2 regions of the Pseudomonas yamanorum genome follow, and region 1 is predicted to be linked to the other one. Evidence: predicted binding sites of a transcription regulator. Region 1 holds the regulator's gene; the other holds the start of a gene.

What was found. The regulator FliA, encoded in region 1, starts transcription of late flagellar genes. The targets are predictions, from matches to a motif close to CTAAAGTTTNNNNNNNNNNNGCCGNTAA.
Region 2: BLU46_RS22500 (flagellar protein MotY) is a predicted target of FliA. The motif match lies at 2,384-2,411, and genes of this name have one in related genera.

Annotation. Positions count from the first base shown of each region.
Region 1 covers NZ_LT629793.1:5,332,234-5,336,869, forward strand. The annotation lists gene flhA (flagellar biosynthesis protein FlhA) at 1-580, shown strand, start outside; gene flhF (flagellar biosynthesis protein FlhF) at 592-1,908, shown strand; gene fleN (flagellar synthesis regulator FleN) at 2,014-2,847, shown strand; gene fliA (RNA polymerase sigma factor FliA) at 2,844-3,584, shown strand; gene BLU46_RS25200 (chemotaxis response regulator CheY) at 3,755-4,129, shown strand; gene BLU46_RS25205 (protein phosphatase CheZ) at 4,148-4,636, shown strand, end outside.
Region 2 covers NZ_LT629793.1:4,793,009-4,797,644, reverse strand. The annotation lists gene BLU46_RS22505 (argininosuccinate synthase) at 65-1,282, opposite strand; gene BLU46_RS22500 (flagellar protein MotY) at 1,412-2,320, opposite strand; gene pyrC (dihydroorotase) at 2,477-3,523, shown strand; gene rnt (ribonuclease T) at 3,520-4,197, shown strand; gene BLU46_RS22485 (peroxiredoxin) at 4,263-4,636, opposite strand, start outside.

The DNA of each region.
Region 1 (4,636 bases):
AGTCCAGCAACTCTTGCAATTGCTGGCCAAGGCCTCGCCAAAGCTGGCCGAAGAACTGGTGCCGGGCGTGCTGTCTACCTCGCAACTGCTCAAGGTGCTGCAGGCGCTGTTGGCCGAACAGGTGCCGGTGCGGGATATTCGCAGCATTGCCGAAGCTATCGCCAACAATGCCGCCAAGAGTCAAGATACTGCCGCCTTGGTGGCCGCAGTGCGCGTCGGATTGTCGCGTGCAATCGTCCAAAGCATTGTAGGGCTTGACTCTGAGCTGCCTGTGATCACCTTGGAACCAAGGTTGGAACAAATATTGCTCAATAGTATTCAGAAGGCTGGGCAGGGCGCTGATGAAGGCGTGTTGCTGGAGCCAAGCATGGCTGAGAAGCTGCAGCGTTCGTTGATTGAGGCCGCGCAGCGCCAGGAAATGGAAGGCCATCCGGTGATCCTGCTGGTGGCTGGCCCCGTCCGGGCGATGTTGTCGCGGTTTGGACGCCTGGCTATACCGAATTTGCATGTATTGGCTTACCAGGAAATTCCTGACAATAAGCAAGTGACTATCGTCGCGACAGTAGGGCCCAACGGCTGAGGTAGTGGGATATGCAAGTGAAGCGTTTTTTCGCCGCCGATATGCGTCAGGCCATGAAACTGGTACGTGATGAGTTGGGCGCCGACGCTGCGATTATCGGTAACCGTCGTATTGCCGGCGGTGTGGAGCTGACGGCTGCCCTGGATTACAAGCCCTCGGCCCTGGCGCCGCGTGTGCCGAACATGGAACTGGAAGACGAGCTGCGCAAGACCGCTTCGCGCATTGTCTCGGCCCAGGCTGAACTGAGCATGCGTGGCGACAGCGACGCATCCACCAATCGCCAGCTGTTTGCCGGGTTGCCGCTGACGGCGTCCGAGCCTCTGGTAGAGCCGACTTTTGTTGAACCGCCGCGTCCTGCTGCGCCCGCCCCGGCGGCAGCGGTAGACCAGCGGGTGTTCGACTCGATGCGTTTCGAACTCAACGGCCTGCGTGAACTGCTGGAAGTGCAGTTGGGCTCCCTGGCCTGGAACCAGTTGCAGGGCAGCCAGCCACAACAGGCCAACCTGTGGCGTCGCCTGCAACGCATCGGCCTGTCCGGCCCGTTGTCCCGCGACCTGCTGCAACTGACCACCCAAATTGAAGAACCTCGCCAGGCCTGGCGCATGCTCCTGGCCCACTTGGCGCGGATGATCGTCACCCCGGAAATCGAACCCCTGGAAGAAGGCGGCGTGATTGCCATGGTCGGCCCTGCCGGCATGGGCAAGACCACCACCCTCGCCAAGCTGGCCGCACGTTATGTGCTCAAGTACGGCGCGCAGAACATCGCGCTGGTGAGCATGGACAGCTACCGCATTGGCGCCCAGGAGCAACTCAAGACCCTGGGCCGCATCCTCAATGTGCCGGTGACCCACGTCGACCCGGGCCAGTCCCTGGCCAACGCCCTCGACCCGCTGCTGCGCAAGCGCGTGGTGCTGATCGACACCGCCGGCCTGCAAGCCAGTGACCCGGCCCTGCGTATGCAGCTGGAAAGCCTGGCCGGGCGCGGGATCAAATCCAGAAACTATTTGGTACTTGCCACTACCAGCCAGAAGCAGGTATTGACGGCCGCCTACCACAGCTACAAGCGCTGTGGGCTGGCGGGCTGCATCCTGACTAAACTGGATGAAACGGCAAGCCTGGGCGAAGTATTGAGCCTGGCCATCAGTCATGAGTTACCGGTCGCCTACCTGACCGACGGGCCGCGGATCCCGGATGATTTGCATCTGCCGCGCCGTCATCAGTTGGTCAGCCGGGCTGTCAGCGTGCAAATGCAGGAAGAACCGAGTGAGGAAGCGATGGCTGACATGTTTGCTGACCTCTACCACAGCCCGAACAAGCGAGTCGGCTGAGGCAATATGAACACATTGCAAAGTATCTACATCGATGGCCTGCCAGCAGTTCCCGCGGCCAACTTATGTAGCCTGCGTCTAAGCAAGACAAGGTAAAGAAATAAAATGGGCAGCATGCATCCCGTACAGGTGATCGCGGTGACCGGCGGCAAAGGTGGCGTCGGGAAAACTAACGTGTCAGTGAATTTGTCCCTGGCTCTGGCAGAGCTTGGCCGTCGCGTCATGCTGCTGGATGCTGACCTGGGCCTGGCGAACGTCGACGTTCTGCTGGGACTGACGCCCAAACATACCCTGGCCGATGTGATCGAAGGCCGCTGTGAGCTGCGCGACGTACTGTTGCAAGGCCCCGGCGGGATTCGCATCGTGCCGGCCGCTTCCGGCACCCAGAGCATGGTGCACCTGAGCCCGGCGCAGCATGCCGGCCTGATTCAGGCGTTCAGTGACATCGGCGACAACCTCGACGTGCTGGTGATCGACACCGCCGCCGGGATCGGCGAATCCGTGGTCAGCTTCGTGCGCGCAGCCCAGGAAGTATTGCTGGTGGTGTGCGATGAACCCACCTCGATCACCGACGCCTACGCCCTGATCAAACTGCTCAACCGCGACTACGGCATGAACCGCTTCCGCGTGCTGGCCAACATGGCCCAAAGCCCGCAGGAAGGGCGGAATCTGTTCGCCAAGTTGACCAAGGTCACAGATCGCTTCCTCGATGTCGCCTTACAATACGTTGGCGCAGTTCCTTACGACGAGTGCGTACGCAAGGCCGTGCAAAAGCAGCGTGCGGTCTATGAAGCGTTCCCTCGTTCGAAGTGCGCATTGGCGTTCAAGGCTATTGCCCAGAAGGTCGATACCTGGCCGTTGCCCGCCAATCCTCGGGGGCATCTGGAGTTTTTCGTCGAGCGATTGGTGCATCAGACGAGCGCAGGACCGGTGCTATGACAGCCAGCGGCTACAACCTTTACAAGAAGTCGGCACGTGACAGTCAGGTCGAATTGATCGAGCGCTATGCGCCCCTGGTCAAGCGCATTGCCTATCACTTGCTGGCGCGCTTGCCTGCCAGTGTCCAGGTCGAAGACTTGATCCAGGCGGGGATGATCGGCCTCCTCGAAGTGTCGACCAAGTACGACGCGAGCAAAGGCGCGAGTTTCGAGACCTACGCGGGGATTCGTATCCGTGGGGCCATGCTCGATGAAGTGCGTAAAGGTGATTGGGCGCCGCGTTCGGTACACCGCAACACGCGGATGGTGAGTGACGCAATTCGCTCAATTGAAGCAAAAACCGGTCGCGACGCTAAAGATCACGAAGTTGCGGCCGAACTCCAATTGAGTCTCGACGATTATTACGGGATTTTGAACGATACCTTGGGCAGCCGCCTGTTCAGTTTCGACGACCTTTTGCAGGACGGCGAACATGAAGGGCTGCACGAGGACGGCGCGAGTGCTCATCTCGAACCGTCACGCGATCTGGAAGATGAACGCTTCCAGCGTGCGCTGGCGGACGCGATTGCCAATTTGCCGGAGCGTGAGCGACTGGTGTTGGCGCTGTACTACGACGAAGAGCTGAACCTCAAGGAAATCGGTGAGGTCCTGGGGGTCAGCGAATCGCGGGTCAGCCAGTTACACAGCCAGTGCGCGGCCCGCTTGCGGGGGCGTTTGGGAGAGTGGCGAGCGCGCTGACAGGCAGTGTGGGGACACTGCGAACGATACCGTCCGGGCTCTGCGCCCGGACGGGCTTGGCCCGTGGTGCGCCCCCGGTAGTCCTTTTTGTGTAACGCCTGTTGATTGATATGGCGCGCCCAGGTGCTGGGCGCGTTTAAGACTGCTTGGAGGTCGAATTGGACAAGAACATGAAAATCCTCATCGTTGATGACTTCTCAACGATGCGGCGGATCATAAAAAACCTGTTGCGTGACCTTGGGTTCACTAACACGGTCGAGGCGGATGACGGCATTACGGCGATTCCGATCCTCAACAGCGGGAGCATCGACTTTCTGGTAACAGACTGGAACATGCCGGGCATGACCGGTATCGATCTGCTGCGCCACGTGCGCGCTGATGAAAAACTGCGCAGCCTGCCTGTGCTGATGGTGACCGCTGAAGCCAAGCGTGAACAGATCATCGAAGCCGCCCAAGCCGGGGTTAACGGCTACGTGGTCAAGCCATTCACTGCACTGGCCTTGAAAGAGAAGATCGAAAAGATCTTCGAACGCATCGGTCATTGATGCTGCCACGGGGGAGCTATGGAGCATAAAGAATCATCGCAGGCCGACTTTGAGTCGACCCTGAAAAAACATGCTCACCAACTTGTCGAAAGCCTTGAAAAAGGCCAGTTCGGTGACGCGGTGCAGTTAATCCATGAGCTCAACCAGACCCGTGACCGCGGCCTGTACCAGGAAGTGGGCAAGCTCACGCGTGAGTTGCACAGTGCGATTGTCAATTTTCAGATTGACCCGCACATGCCCCAGGCCGAAGAAATCTCGCAGATCACGGATGCCACCGAACGCCTGTCCTATGTGGTCAGGCTGACTGAGGCGGCGGCCAACCGCACCATGGACCTGGTGGAAAACGCCACGCCTCTGGTCAACGGTATGGCCAGTGAAGCCAAGGCCCTGAGCACTGACTGGGGCCGGTTCATGCGTCGGGAAGTGGGCGCTGAAGAGTTTCGTGAACTGGCGCGTCGGGTCGAGGGCTTTTTGTCCCGCAGCGAGCAGGAAAACCGCACGGTTTCC
Region 2 (4,636 bases), 540 kb from region 1:
GTGTATTTTCAGCCAAAAAAAAATGGCCCCTAACGGGGCCATTTTTCATTGCAACTTAAAACACTCAGAACAACTTGCGACCTTTGTTGGCCGCAATGCGCATGCGCAATGCGTTGAGCTTGATGAAGCCTGCCGCGTCTGCCTGGTTGTACGCGCCGCCATCTTCTTCGAAGGTGGCGATATTGGCGTCGAACAGCGACTCGTCGGACTTGCGACCGGTCACGATCACGTTGCCCTTGTACAGTTTCAGGCGCACAACACCGTTCACGTGGACCTGGGAAGCGTCGATCATCTGTTGCAGCATCAGACGCTCCGGGCTCCACCAGTAGCCGGTGTAGATCAGGCTGGCGTACTTGGGCATCAGCTCGTCTTTGAGGTGAGCCACTTCACGGTCCAGGGTGATGGACTCGATGGCGCGGTGAGCGCGCAGCATGATGGTGCCGCCAGGGGTCTCGTAGCAACCACGGGACTTCATGCCCACGTAACGGTTCTCGACGATGTCGAGGCGGCCGATACCGTGTTCGCCACCGATACGGTTCAGGGTCGCCAAGACGGTGGCCGGGGTCATTTCGACGCCGTCCAGCGCGACGATGTCGCCGTTGCGGTAGGTCAGTTCCAGGTACTGGGCCTTGTCAGGAGCGTTCTCCGGGGAGACGGTCCACTTCCACATGTCTTCTTCGTGCTCGGTCCAGGTGTCTTCCAGCACGCCGCCTTCATAGGAGATGTGCAGCAAGTTGGCATCCATCGAGTACGGGGACTTCTTCTTGCCGTGACGCTCGATCGGGATAGCGTGCTTTTCAGCGTAGTCCATCAGCTTTTCACGGGACAGCAGGTCCCATTCACGCCACGGAGCAATGACTTTTACGCCTGGCTTCAAGGCATAGGCGCCCAGCTCGAAACGCACTTGGTCGTTGCCCTTGCCGGTGGCGCCATGGGAAATGGCGTCAGCGCCGGTTTCGTTGGCGATTTCGATCAAGCGCTTGGCGATCAGCGGACGTGCGATGGAAGTACCCAGCAGGTACTCACCTTCGTAGACGGTGTTGGCGCGAAACATCGGGAAAACGAAATCGCGGACGAACTCTTCGCGCAGGTCGTCAATGTAGATCTCTTTCACGCCCATGGCTTGCGCCTTGGCACGTGCAGGTTCGACCTCTTCGCCCTGACCCAGGTCAGCGGTGAAGGTCACCACTTCACAGTTATAAGTATCCTGCAGCCACTTGAGGATCACCGAAGTGTCCAGGCCGCCGGAATACGCGAGAACGACCTTGTTTACGTCGGCCATGCCATCACTCCACGGGGTTGTACGGAAAGGCGTCGATTCTACCGACCAAAACCGTGAAATTACAGAGGCGCGACAGCAAATGAAGATAAAGCGACAGATTATGTCGAGCGAGCGACGAAACGCCGCACCTTATGAGGTGGCGGCAGCGTTACCTGGCGCTTTGGCTTGGGGCGCCGGTTTCTCGGGGGCTGCCACCCGTTCAAGTTGAATATTCACCCGACGGTTTTTCGCCCGGTTGGCCGGGCTGGTGTTCGGCGCCAACGGGTAGCTTTCACCATGAAACCGCAGGGTGATCTGCGATTCATCGATGCCATTGGCCTTGAAGTAGTCCATCACCGCCAAGGCACGGCGCCGGGAGACATCACGATTGGTCAGGCGATTGCCGCTGTTGTCAGAGTGGCCGTTCAACTCGATGTGGTTAACCGTCGGGTCGGCTTTCATGAACTCGAGAATCACCGAGAGCTTTTTCTTGGCCGCCGCGTCCAGTTCGATTCCGCCCCCCGGGAAGCCCACCTCGGTCTGTTTGACCTGCTCGAAATTCATCGGCAGCAGTTTGGTGGTGCACAGCTGATAGTCGTTGTAGGCCTTGTTGAATTTCACCGGCAACAGGCGAATCTCGGAATACCCGCCATCACGCCCATAGTGCCGCACCGTCGGGCTACGACCTTCGAGCAAGCCGGTGAACAAGCGCCCGGCCTGAGCCTGGGAGCTGTTAAACAGCACATCACCATTGCCGACGCGCACCGCGCCGAGATTGATATCACCACGCCCCGGCTGCCACGGCGCAGCGGCCGCCAGCAGGGTTGCGGAACCGGCACCTAACGAACCGTTAAAGGCTTTCAGGCGAAACGTCGCCTGCTCGCCCGCACGGCGCACGAACTCGCCCGAGCCGAAATCGGTGATCGGTTGGCTCAAGCGGCACTCGAACTTATCGCCCTCCACTTTCCACTCAATATTCTCCAGACGTGTCTGGAACGTGAGGGCCATCGCGGGCAGGCTGGCGAACACACTGAGCAGGGCTAGATAATGCTGGCGCACGGGAGGCTCCACTGGTTTCTACAACACATCAAGGCGTCATACATCGTTAAGGCATACCCAGGGATATCGGTCGTATCCTGCAAAACTTGATAGCGAGTGCCTGCAAGAGTCTTTTCCGGTAGCATTCCCACCAGATTGACCCGCCTGGAATCCCCAATGTCCGACCGCCTGACCCTGCTGCGTCCCGACGACTGGCATATTCATCTTCGCGATGGTGCTGCGTTGCCCCAAACCGTGGCCGATGTAGCGCGCACGTTTGGCCGCGCCATCATCATGCCTAACCTGGTACCTCCGGTGCGTAACGCCGCGGAAGCCGATGCCTATCGCCAGCGCATTCTTGCTGCACGGCCGGCCGGTAGCCGCTTCGAGCCGTTGATGGTGCTGTACCTGACCGACCGCACCCAGCCCGAAGAAATTCGCCAGGCTAAAGCCAGTGGTTTCGTGTACGCCGCCAAGCTGTACCCGGCCGGGGCGACCACCAACTCCGATTCCGGCGTCACCAGTATCGACAAGATCCTGCCGGCCATCGAAGCCATGGCGGAAGTGGGCATGCCGTTGCTGATCCACGGTGAAGTCACCCGTGGCGATGTCGATGTATTCGATCGTGAAAAGATCTTCATCGACGAGCACATGCGTCGTGTGGTCGAGCTGTTCCCGACCCTGAAGGTCGTGTTCGAACACATCACCACCGCCGATGCCGTGCAGTTCGTCACCGAGGCTTCAGCCAACGTCGGCGCGACCATCACCGCGCATCACCTGTTGTACAACCGCAACCACATGCTGGTGGGCGGGATTCGGCCGCACTTCTATTGCCTGCCGATTCTCAAGCGCAACACTCACCAGGTGGCGCTGCTCGATGCCGCCACCAGTGGCAACGAGAAGTTTTTCCTCGGCACAGACTCTGCACCGCACGCCCAACACGCCAAGGAAGCCGCGTGTGGTTGTGCCGGTTGCTACACCGCGTATGCGGCGATCGAGTTGTATGCCGAAGCGTTCGAACAACGTAACGCCCTGGACAAGCTTGAAGGGTTCGCCAGCCTCAACGGCCCGCGTTTCTATGGCCTGCCGGCGAATACCGACCGCATTACCCTGGTCCGTGAAGACTGGACCGCCCCCACCAGCCTGCCGTTTGGCGAGCTGACCGTTATCCCGCTGCGCGCCGGTGAAACACTGCGCTGGCGCCTGCTGGAGGAACACCCGTGAGTGAAGACCATTACGACGACGACCAGGAACACGGCGGCGGTGGTGGCGGTTCCCGTCACCCGATGGCCGAGCGTTTCCGTGGCTACCTGCCGGTTGTCATCGACGTAGAAACCGGCGGTTTCAATTGCGCCACTGACGCATTGCTGGAAATCGCCGCTACGACTATCGGCATGGACGAACAGGGTTTCGTGTTCCCGGAACACACCCACTTCTTCCGCGTCGAGCCGTTCGAAGGCGCCAACATCGAAGCGGCCGCCCTGGAGTTCACCGGGATCAAGCTCGATCACCCGTTGCGCATGGCAGTCAGTGAAGAAGCAGCGCTGACTGACATCTTCCGTGGTGTGCGCAAGGCCTTGAAGGCCAATGGCTGCAAACGCGCAATCCTGGTGGGTCACAACAGCAGCTTCGACCTGGGCTTCCTCAACGCCGCTGTGGCGCGCCTGGACATGAAGCGCAACCCGTTTCACCCGTTCTCCAGCTTCGACACCGCGACCCTTGCTGGCTTGGCCTATGGCCAGACCGTGCTGGCAAAAGCCTGCCAGGCGGCCGGTATCGACTTCGACGGTCGTGAGGCCCACTCGGCCCGCTACGACACCGAGAAGACCGCCGAGCTGTTCTGCGGCATCGTCAACCGCTGGAAACAAATGGGCGGCTGGGAAGACTTCGGCGACTGAAGCCAAATCCCGCGCATAAAAAAACCGGCCTTCTCAGGCCGGTTTTTTTGTGCCGCGAATCTGGCTTACAGCTTGCCAGCGTTCTCGGTCAGGTACGCCGCAACGCCTTCTGGCGAAGCGTTCATGCCTTTGTCGCCTTTTTTCCAGTTGGCAGGGCACACTTCGCCGTGTTCTTCGTGGAATTGCAGAGCGTCGATCAGACGGATCAGCTCTTCCATGTTACGGCCCAGCGGCAGGTCGTTGATGATCTGCGAGCGCACAACGCCCTTGTCGTCGATCAGGAACGCGCCACGGAAAGCCACGCCGCCTTCGGACTCAACGTCGTAGGCCTTGGCGATGTCGTGCTTCATGTCGGCAGCCATGGTGTATTTGACTTTGCCGATGCCGCCATCATTGATGGCGGTGTTGCGCCAGGCGTTGTGGGTGAAATGGGAGTCGA